DNA from 2 places in the Shewanella sp. SM73 genome. Region 2 is predicted to be linked to the other one. Evidence: predicted binding sites of a transcription regulator. Region 2 holds the regulator's gene; the other holds the start of a gene.
What was found. The regulator LexA, encoded in region 2, represses DNA repair genes until DNA is damaged. The targets are predictions, from matches to a motif close to TACTGTATNNNNATACAGTA.

Region 1: L5M51_RS01950 (LexA family protein) is a predicted target of LexA. The motif match lies at 3,593-3,612, and genes of this name have one in related genera.

The regions. Positions count from the first base shown of each region.
Region 1 covers NZ_JAKKRY010000001.1:434,128-439,528, reverse strand. The annotation lists gene L5M51_RS01965 (ATP-binding protein) at 1-1,060, opposite strand, end outside; gene L5M51_RS01960 (hypothetical protein) at 1,513-1,671, opposite strand; gene L5M51_RS01955 (Y-family DNA polymerase) at 1,923-3,176, opposite strand; gene L5M51_RS01950 (LexA family protein) at 3,164-3,583, opposite strand; gene L5M51_RS01945 (hypothetical protein) at 3,775-4,173, opposite strand; gene brxL (protease Lon-related BREX system protein BrxL) at 4,388-5,401, opposite strand, start outside.
Region 2 covers NZ_JAKKRY010000010.1:67,433-72,833, reverse strand. The annotation lists gene plsB (glycerol-3-phosphate 1-O-acyltransferase PlsB) at 1-1,338, opposite strand, end outside; gene lexA (transcriptional repressor LexA) at 1,499-2,119, shown strand; gene L5M51_RS14525 (cell division inhibitor SulA) at 2,116-2,628, shown strand; gene coxB (cytochrome c oxidase subunit II) at 3,032-4,567, shown strand; gene ctaD (cytochrome c oxidase subunit I) at 4,577-5,401, shown strand, end outside.

The sequences.
Region 1 (5,401 bases), on a different contig from region 2:
ACCTAGGGATAAGGGATTTTTCAATATGATCGAGCAGATGCTGGGCGCGCTTATCGGTCACTTCTTTAGTTAAACCAATATTGCTCCCAGCAGAGCGATTTAGATTATAGGTCTCGTTAACACTCGTTGAGTGGCTAGCTCCTTTGGTATCAGCAACACTGGTATTGGTTCCCCAATTTTTGCCTTGAGTATCGCCACTAGAGGTTCCTGACGAGTGATTGGATGATGAATTGTCATTGGAGCTCTTTCCAATATTTTTACTCTGCGAAACACCGTCATTTTTACCGCGAGTATCGGTGCGCCCAGTATTGGTACTATCCGATGTCCCCTCGCTGAAACTATTGCCTTTTTGCTCATTGTTATTACTACCCGCTTGAACACTGGTTTTCACCTGAATGGATAGTTCGCTTGCCAGTTCATAGGCATCATCTAGATAAACTCTTGCATCTTTACGAGTTAAAGGTTGCGTCACCACAACCATTTGCCAATTAGCAGAATTGATACTGTCTGAATCACTGCCGCTGCCTGAAAGTAGAGTTCTAACAAGCCTTTCAATACCTTGATAGTCTTCTTCGTTACTGTCTTGATCTTGACTCTTTCCTGTTGGAATACCAAGTACAACACCTTTATGCTTACTTGCTTGCAGACGCGCCATCAAGGGCTCAATGCCTTCTAGCTTAGAAAGATTAATCCCTGGCAATTGGCCCTCAAGCGCCCCGCGTAAATTTTTAAGTGACTCATGCCCAGGTCCATCTATTGCAGAGGTTAGCTGATTAACCCCAAAATAAAGGGCAACCCCTTCCAAACTAACATCAAGCAAATAGATAAACTGAATTTGCTCTTCATGCTCCAATGCTGCATAAACATTAGCCAAAGCCAGCCTATATGCGCTTGGATTTTCATCATTAATTTCTTCTACACGTAACAGTTTTAACGATGAACTGGGTAAGGATAATGGCAGTTGGGCAAAATGAGGGGTGGGCATGCAGGCTATGTGCTGCAAAATATTGCTGCGACCCACAACAGAATCAGAAAATTTGGTGATGATTTCTTGGGACATGCAACAATCCTTATCACAGAGCCAGAAATATAGACTGCGTCAATCCCTGACAAAAATTAAAAGTAATGATTACCTTACGAAGAGATTGGTCAATTTCGATAAACCAGCCTCAACCACAGTTGCAGGGCGTTTTTCAAGCGCCCCACCACACTTAGGACATACATCAAACAAGTTGTGGCCAAGCGTAATGGCATCACTTTTGAACACCATAGTTTTTTGCCAGTGGCAATTCGAACAAATAAATGTGGTGCAAGGGGGTGGAACAGGCATGGTAATCCTTACGCAAGCTTGAATGTGACACATGCTACACGATAAGACTCAACCTTTTCTACTCACTAAGATCATATTTTTAATAAATATTTGCACTATAAATTAAAACGTTTCCATCTTTGCTGCATATACATTTTTCAGCACTACACTGTAACCACATTGAGGTAACACAAACACATTACCTAACCATCGATCTCATTCGCTTTGGCTATCACCTCTTTTTGCTTTTGGATCGCCTCTTCGATAACTTTTTCAAAAAAATCACTTTTCTCCCTAGATGATGCGTTACGCACAAAATCAGAGAAAGCGGTCGATTTGACCTTGCGACGCTTGATAATCATTAATACCTCCCAAAATCTGCAACAACTTAGATAACTGTTATGACATGAAAAAATTTCAACAGTTAAACACTTGTAATTATGCAATAATTTTAATAATTATATCTTAAACCCATAATTTATTCATTATTTTTCACGAATAACTGCTTTGTGCATCAGCCAGTATCAAAGGTGTCTTTTAGCGGTAATTAAAGCCGATAGTGTTGTAATTCAAGACTCGTGTTACTTTCCTTGAAGGTAACCTCAGCCTGACTCTAGCACTTAATCTGTGGCAAACATCCCCAGTCTGTTGTGTACTGCGGGGTAAGTAGTTCGCGGCGCATGGCCCATTTTTGCTCAATGCCTTGGGCGGCGAGGAATAAGGTATCGCTACCATAGCGGTGGTTAACACTATCGAGGGTGCGCATTAGCTGAGGATTAGCGGAGGGTGCATTGAATAGGTCAAACTGGCGGTGTTTCTCGCTGACTAAATCTAACAAGCCAACACCGATTTTATAGTAGCGCACGCCTTGTCGAAATAACTTAGGGGCGGCGACACTCATAGCACGGGTCAGCTCAGCACTGCAATTTGTGGCACATGGAAAGTTAACTAATGTTTTAGCGCCTGTTGGCTGCTCATCATAGGGAGAATTATTGGCGAACAGCAGCATGGTTTTACATAACGAACCTTGCCTTCTGGCTTTGGCGGCAGCAATGCCAATATGCTTACTTAAGGCTTGGTGGAGTTGTTGGTAATCGGTGATGCGTTCACCCACACTGCGAGTCGAGAAGATTTGCTTTTTATCTGCCCTTGCCTCATCCCATTGTTTACATGCTTGGCCGTTGAGTTCTCTTACGGTGCGTTCAATCTCGATATTAAATTGTTTGCGGGCGAGTCCTGCCGGCATTCTTGCCAGATCATAAGCAGTATTAATTTCCATTAGTGCCAGCTTTTTACTGATGCGGCGACCAATCCCCCATACCTCGCCCACGTCTACCGACTTTAAAATAGCGAGTCGGTCTGGCTCATTATTTATTACGCAAACACCGTTATAACCGGGTAATTTTTTGGCGGCGTGATTTGCCAGCTTGGCCAGCGTTAAGGTAGCACCTATACCAACACATACGGGTAAGCGGGCTTCTTTCCACACTGCACGGCGAATTAACTGCCCTTGTTCAAATAACGACTTGATTGCGGGGCAATGCTTAAAAGATAAAAAACTCTCGTCAATGGAATACACATGCTGCTCTGGAGCAAAGCGGCCGATAATACTCATCATCTTGGTGGATAGATCGGCATAGAGTTCATAATTGCTTGAGCAGGCAATTACCCCTAATTTTTGGCACTGGTCCTTAAATTCAAAGTAAGGTGCAAACTTGGGGATCCCCAACTCCTTAGCCTGACGATTAGCCGCCACAATACAACCGTCATTATTGCTAAGGATAATGATAGGTTTGCCGCGCCAGTCAGGGCGAAACACCTGCTCGGCGCTGCAATAAAAGCTGTTGGCATCGACTAAAGCAAACATTTTAGATTAGCGAGTGTTGGATTTTGTCGATGAAAACGAATTGAACTCACGACTACGCCTTCGATGTTAAAGGTATCGTAATCATGGATTGGTTTAGGTTGAAACTGCTCATTTGCGGATAGCAGTAAGCGGCGAGTTTTATCGATAATTTTACACACAAACTCGCCGTTATAATTGGCAACAATCACATCACCATCACGGGCCGTTTCATGGCGATCCACTATCAACAAGTCACCAAAATAAATGCCAACGCCCTGCATTGAATCCCCCCGAGCAAACCCCATAAAGGTCGCGTTTGGATGAATAATCAGGAGTTGATCTAAACTCAGGCCAAGCTGGCGATACTCTTCTGCAGGGCTTTCAAACCCTGTGAGCCCTGCACTTGCATAGATTGGTATGATACGCATAACTAACACCACTGGTTAAATATACAGTTATTTTAGCAGTAATCATGCGGCTGGCAAGTTTAACTCTACTGATTTAGAGATTAGCTTACTCCTTAGCGAGTTAACCTTAAACCTGAAGTGAATTGCTGGTGGTATGAATTGCACATGACTCAACTCGATCTATGTGCTGAGTCCCACTGCATGTGATTTAGTTAACGACTTCCGATATGATTAGACCTAGTTCTTAATGCCCCAAGCAAGTATTCCTCTATTGCTGGAGCTTCAAATGCAAACTCTCTGGGTAGAGGAATCGTCGTGATATACACACAACCTTCAGACTCAGATTTTTTGGGGACCCAGGTTGTGTAAAATCTTGAATTTAATCTAGCACCAATGCAGTTACCAAACGAAGCCTTACCAATATAAGTGAGCTTTTTCTCTCTATTCAAAAAAATATACACTCCAGGGCTTTCGTTACTAGGCCAAGTTGCATTCTTTTCGACAGATATATCCAAGAGATCGGTCAATTCAACTTTACCATGTGGTCTAGGATAGTCATTATTAAAATGATCAAGCGCAACTTGTAAATCAGAAAAGGTCGATAATTCCATTAATACTCCTTTTGAAACTTTTAACGTTCTATTCAACCAACCAGATTTGCCAACATCGCAGGACCATTAGCCTAAACTGAGCTCTCTTGTTAACGCGATAGACGAAGCCAATGAAGATCTTTTAAACATGACAGACCCCAGGCCTAGTTTGACAATCTGAGGTATAAGAACCTAAAGATTATCTGTCTTATCTGGTCGGCATCACCTCAAATGGCTAATTCACTCCCAGTGCTTTATATACCGCATCTACAGGATCGGCATAAAAGCTGATTTGAAACTTGGAGAAGATCTCCGCCGGTACGGTTGGAATATCCGAGGCAGACGCCATGGGCAGTAATACTCGCTTGCCGCCGCTGTCCATGGCTAACTGTAAACTGCCTGCCAGATCTTCTACCGGATTGACCACACCACCGAGCGTCATGTCCCCAAGAACCACCATTTGCTCCTGCACAGGTTTGCTCATCAAGATGGAACAAAATGCCACCAGCGCAGCCAGGCTAGTTTTAGTACTTGGGCCTGAGTTGTGAAGCTCTACGACATGAAGATGGTATTCATGTTCTGAAAACTTGGCGGTAGCGCTGATCCGATTCAGGTTACCTTTAAAGTAATCAAACCCTACCCGAATGGCTTCCTTTGCAGGCGTATTTGAGCCAAGGCCTGAGGTTGAGTGCCTGCCATTACCTGGCGTCATTTGAGTTTCAAAACGATAAAGCCCCAGTTGACCCGTGCCCCCTTTCGTCACCATATGCACTACACCAGGTTTACCCAACCCTTCGGGGATCAACTGGCTGCCGCCCTGCTCCGGTACATTGACAAAAAACTCTTCGAGAGTCTGATTATCAAGGTAACTAAAATGCACATCAAAAAACTCCATCCCGCCGAGTTTCTTGAGCTGCTCCTTGATACGCCGACGTAGCTCCAGTGCGTAGGTCAAACAACGGCGCACATCTTCTTTATCAAATACACCATGGGGATGCAGCAGCTTCAATAATCCAGACACAGTACGACGCACGGCAATCACATCGCGCTGGTTCAAGTTATTACCTAACTTAAAATAGCGATCAATGGCATCAGAAAAACTACGTTTACGCATCTCGCGCATATATTCAGCAAGGTAATCGGTGATCAGGCCATAGCTGTTAGTGAAAAATTCCGGCCGCATCTTGGGAATATCCCAGCCAGGGATATAGGCATGAAAACGGTCAAAGAAGGCGGTATCGATCATCGC
Region 2 (5,401 bases):
TTTCTTACCGCTTAACTCTTTATGGTAAGTCGCCACTTCCATCACATGGTCATAGCCTAAATACACAGGCACAAGTGTGACAGGACGTTCAATACCGCGCAGTACGCTGTTCATCGTCATGGCGATCATGCCAGTTTTCGGCGCCAACAGACGGCCAGTACGTGAACGGCCACCTTCGGAGAAGTATTCCACCGAATAACCTTTAGCAAACAGCTGATCTAAATACTCACGAAATACTGCGGTATACAGCTTGTTGCCATTAAAACTACGGCGGATAAAGAAGGCACCACCGCGACGGAACATAGGTCCCGCGGGCCAGAAGTTGAGGTTGATGCCAGCAGCAATGTGCGGCGGAACCATGCCTTGATAATACAAAATATACGATAACAGCAGGTAATCCATGTGGCTGCGATGGCAAGGCACATAAACAATCTCGTGGCCATCGTGATGCAGCTGGCGAACTTGCTCGGCGCCTTTAATGTTGATCCCGCTATAAAGCTTGTTCCACAACCAAGTTAAGAAACGCTCGGCAATACGCACTAAACTATCTGAGTAATCGGCTGCTATTTCATCGAGGTACTCAATAGCCGTCTCGCGCGCTTGGGTCTCAGAAATCTTTTTACTGGCGGCTTCTTCTTGAATCGCTTTGCGCAGCGACTCAGATTTGAGTAACGAATGAAACAGTGCTTGGCGGTTTGGCAGCACAGGCCCTGTCATTACCTTACGTTGACGACGGAAATGCACGCGCGCAACCCGTGCTAACTTATGGGCAATCCCCATGTCGGTGCCATGTTCGTCAGCCATGTAACGCAGGGATACGGCATTCGAAAACTGCACGAAGTTATGTCGACCTAAGAACAGAATCATCAAGCACTTGCGCAGCCAAGTCGGGTTTTCCCGCTCAAATACGGCCGCCTTCATAGTGTCGTCTTCTTTCCCTGGCGTGCGACCCCAATACAAGCTCACGGGTACCAGTTGAATATCTAATTCAGGACGTTCCTTATGCACGGCTAACAAACGCATAAAACATTCGAGGAAAGGCTCATTACCAGCACGCTCGCCAAACAGTGGCTTACGTCCTTGAAGACAGACAACCCGAGGCGCAGTCACACCATTAGCCACTAGAGGCTCATAAGGGCTTGGTAAACCTAACTTAGCCGTTATTTCGCTCAAAGCAGCTATGTCACTGAGGGATTCTGTTTTCATCACATAAACAAGGGGTCTGGAAGCATCCAGATTCAGATCGGCAAAGGGATCCTGAGGCACCACAATAGTGTGCACTAAGTGTTTTTGGATCCAACGTAATGATTTCAACCAAAGAGAGTCGTGTTTAGGCATTATTCTTATGCAATTAAGTGCGTTTACTAGCCCGATAGAATACCAGACTATGGGTAATATTCGCTAATTCTCTCCAACATAGCTAAAAAGTGGTTAATACTTGCGCTGCAAATAATACTGTATATACTAACAGTAACTGTATAGAAAAACAGGAAACACCATGAGACCTTTGACGCCACGCCAAGCTGAAATATTAGAGCTAATTAAACGAAATATTGCCGATACTGGCATGCCACCCACTCGGGCAGAAATCGCAACCCGTTTAGGTTTTAAGAGCGCCAATGCGGCTGAAGAACACCTTAAAGCGTTGGCGAAAAAGGGCTGCATTGAGATCATGCCTGGCACATCTCGGGGCATTCGTCTGCCTGCGGAAATCGAAGATTTGACTGAAACAGGTTTACCGCTCATCGGCCAAGTGGCCGCGGGTGAACCTATCCTCGCCCAAGAACATGTTGAACAGTACTACCAAGTCGACCCAAGCATGTTCCATCCCGCCGCCGATTTTTTACTGCGAGTAAAAGGCGACAGCATGAAGAATATCGGCATTCTCGAAGGTGATTTGCTGGCAGTTCATAAAGTAGAACAAGCTAGAAATGGTCAGGTGGTTGTCGCTAGAGTCGATGACGATGTCACTGTTAAACGTTTCGAAAAAAAAGGTAATGTGGTCTATCTACATGCCGAAAATGAAGATTACTCCCCGATTAAAGTGGATTTAGGCTTCCAAAGTTTAACAATTGAAGGACTCGCCGTCGGTGTGATCCGTAATGGAGATTGGCTATGAATAAACTACTTGGCAATGCCCCCCGCCATCCGGGCTTGTGGCTCGATGAAGTCCGTGATGCCGACTATGACTGGCACCATGCGCCTATCGCCTGCATGCCAACTAAGACTCAAGGTCGCCAAGAATTAATTCATCTGAGTGCACAACTCGCTCAGTTAAGCCAACAGGGCCGTTGGTTAGTGCTCATCAACCCACCAAGTATTGGCTACAAGCAAACGCTCGCTAACGCGGGTGTGCGTATGGATAGAGTTTTGCTGGTACATGCTAAAGATGAAGTCGAAACCCTGTGGGCGATGGAAAAAGCCCTGACAAGTGGTACGTCCAGTGCAGTCATTACTTGGACTCAATCATTAGATGCGCGGGATAATCGACGCCTACAAATCGTGGCTAAAAGTGCCAGAGCTATGGGCATAGTGCTTGAAGACGTAAACAGTCACTTACATGCCGACGTACGCATTGAGCAAGGCAATCTCTTCGGTCAGCAATCTTTTTTTAGCGCTGTACACTAAATATTCATTTAATTTTTTACCTTGAAAGCCGCCTCACCTATGAATGTGAGGCTTTTTTTTGGCAATTTTTCAGATAATTAGATAAATAAGTGATCTTGATCAATATTTAAACAGCAAGTATGGTTGGTTAAGTCGGTGATGATATATCACCTTCCGTGGTCAATGAATCGAGTATTTATCGAACTCGAAGCGCCACTAAAAATAGAGAACAGATTTATTTCAGCAGTATGTGCCAGCGTGGCTAATTACCAGCAGTAACAATACTTGATTAAAAGTAACAGCCGCCAACGCACGTTGAAGTCAAAAAAGCTTTTTTGGGAACTGAAGAGTTTGCATAGAGTTGAGACTTACTGTGTTGCTCTTCTTTGTAGTTGCTATTCGCAATTGGCAGAGGAGAAGTCTTGTGAAGCAATTGTTGTATTGTTTACTCGTGGTGCTTTTCGCACCACCGTTGACCGCCGCAGACATGCGGTTCAACATGACCCCTGGCGTGACCGAGATCAGTGGCAAGGTTTATCACTTGCACATGACCATCTTGTATATCTGCTGCGCAATAGGCCTAGTGGTCTTTGGCGTCATGATTTACGCCATGATCAACCACAGAAAATCCAAAGGCGCTGTCGCGTCCCACTTTCACGAAAGCACTAAAGTTGAAATCGCTTGGACGATTCTGCCATTTATCATTTTGATCTTAATGGCGATTCCAGCGACAAAAACTTTAATCGCAATGGAAGATCCCAGCAACGCCGATCTCACCGTAAAAGTCACGGGGTCCCAATGGAAATGGCATTACAGCTATTTCGATCAAGATATTGATTTTTATAGCATACTGACAACACCCAGAGCACAAATTGAAGGCACCGAAACCAAGGGTGAAAACTATCTATTGGAAGTCGATAAACCGCTCGTTCTACCGATAAACCGCAAAATCCGCTTTCTGATGACTTCAGAGGATGTCATCCATTCCTGGTGGGTACCCGCCTTTGCCATTAAGAAAGATGCCAACCCTGGATTTATCAATGAGGCTTGGACTCGCATCGACAAACCCGGCATTTACCGCGGTCAATGCGCCGAACTTTGCGGAAAAGACCATGGTTTTATGCCTATCGTAGTACAAGCGTTACCTGAAGCCGAGTTTGAGGCTTGGGTAACAGAGCAGAAACAAGCCGCAGGTGCTGCGGCTGAAGCCGCTCAAGCCGCTTTATCACAAACCCTAAGTAAAGAAGAGTTGATGACTCAAGGTGAACAAGTTTACCTCGGGCACTGCGCAGCCTGCCACCAGCCCAATGGCGAAGGGTTGCAAGGCGTATTTCCGCACCTTAAAGGTAGCCCGATTGCAACGGGACCGCTCAGCGGCCACCTTGAAATTGTGCTCAACGGTAAAACGGGTACAGCCATGCAAGCGTTTAGTAAGCAATTGACTGCACAAGAAATCGCGGCAGTGACTACCTACGAGCGTAATGCTTGGGGCAATAATACTGACGATGCAGTGCAAGCCAAAGACGTCAACGAGTACATGAACGGCAATTCTGCACAAACATCCGCCGCGGTACCAAGCAGTACAACCCCAACACCCACACCTGCAACAGACGTCTCAGCTGCAGTCGATCCCGCAAGCCTCCCCACACTCAGCCATGACGCCCTCATGGCCGAAGGTGAAACTGTCTACGCGACCTTCTGTGCTGCCTGCCATCAAGTGACAGGTGCAGGAATACCACCCGCCTTCCCCGCGCTAGTGGGTAGTGCTATCGCCATTGGACCAGTCGCCAATCACATCGATATTGTGATGCACGGCAAAACGGGCACGGCTATGCAGGCATTTGGCAAACAGCTTAGCCCACAGCAACTTGCAGCAGTCATTACCTATGAACGCAATGCTTGGGGTAACAATACCGGCGATACAGTGCAACCTGCTGATATCGCAAGTCATGGACAGTAGGGGATAATGATGAGCACAACGACTCAAGATCAAACCGCAGCCCATGATGAGCATCATCATGGTGCGCCAAAGGGCATCATGCGCTGGCTGCTAACCACCAACCATAAAGACATAGGTACTTTGTATTTATGGTTCAGCTTCATTATGTTCTTAACCGGTGGCGCTATGGCCATGGTGATCCGCGCTGAACTCTTTCAACCTGGATTACAATTGGTCGAGCCCAACTTTTTCAACCAAATGACAACTGTTCATGGGCTGATCATGGTATTCGGTGCGGTAATGCCAGCCTTTACAGGGCTCGCTAACTGGCTGATCCCTATGATGATAGGGGCGCCCGATATGGCGCTGCCACGGATGAATAACTGGAGTTTTTGGATACTCCCCTTCGCCTTTACTATTCTTCTCAGTTCGCTATTTATGGAAGGTGGCGGACCTAACTTTGGTTGGACCTTCTACGCACCACTATCAACAACTTATAGCCCAGATAGCACTGCGCTCTTTGTATTTTCTATTCATATCATGGGGATAAGTTCGATCATGGGCGCGATCAACGTGATTGTGACCATAGTGAATTTACGCGCGCCAGGCATGACATGGATGAAGTTACCATTGTTTGTCTGGACTTGGCTTATCACGGCATTCCTACTGATCGCAGTTATGCCCGTACTCGCTGGCGCAGTGACTATGGTGCTGACCGATAAGTTTTTCGGCACGAGTTTCTTCGATGCGGCTGGCGGCGGCGATCCTGTGATGTTCCAGCATATTTTCTGGTTCTTCGGCCACCCTGAAGTCTACATCATGATCTTGCCGTCCTTTGGCATCATCTCTGCAATA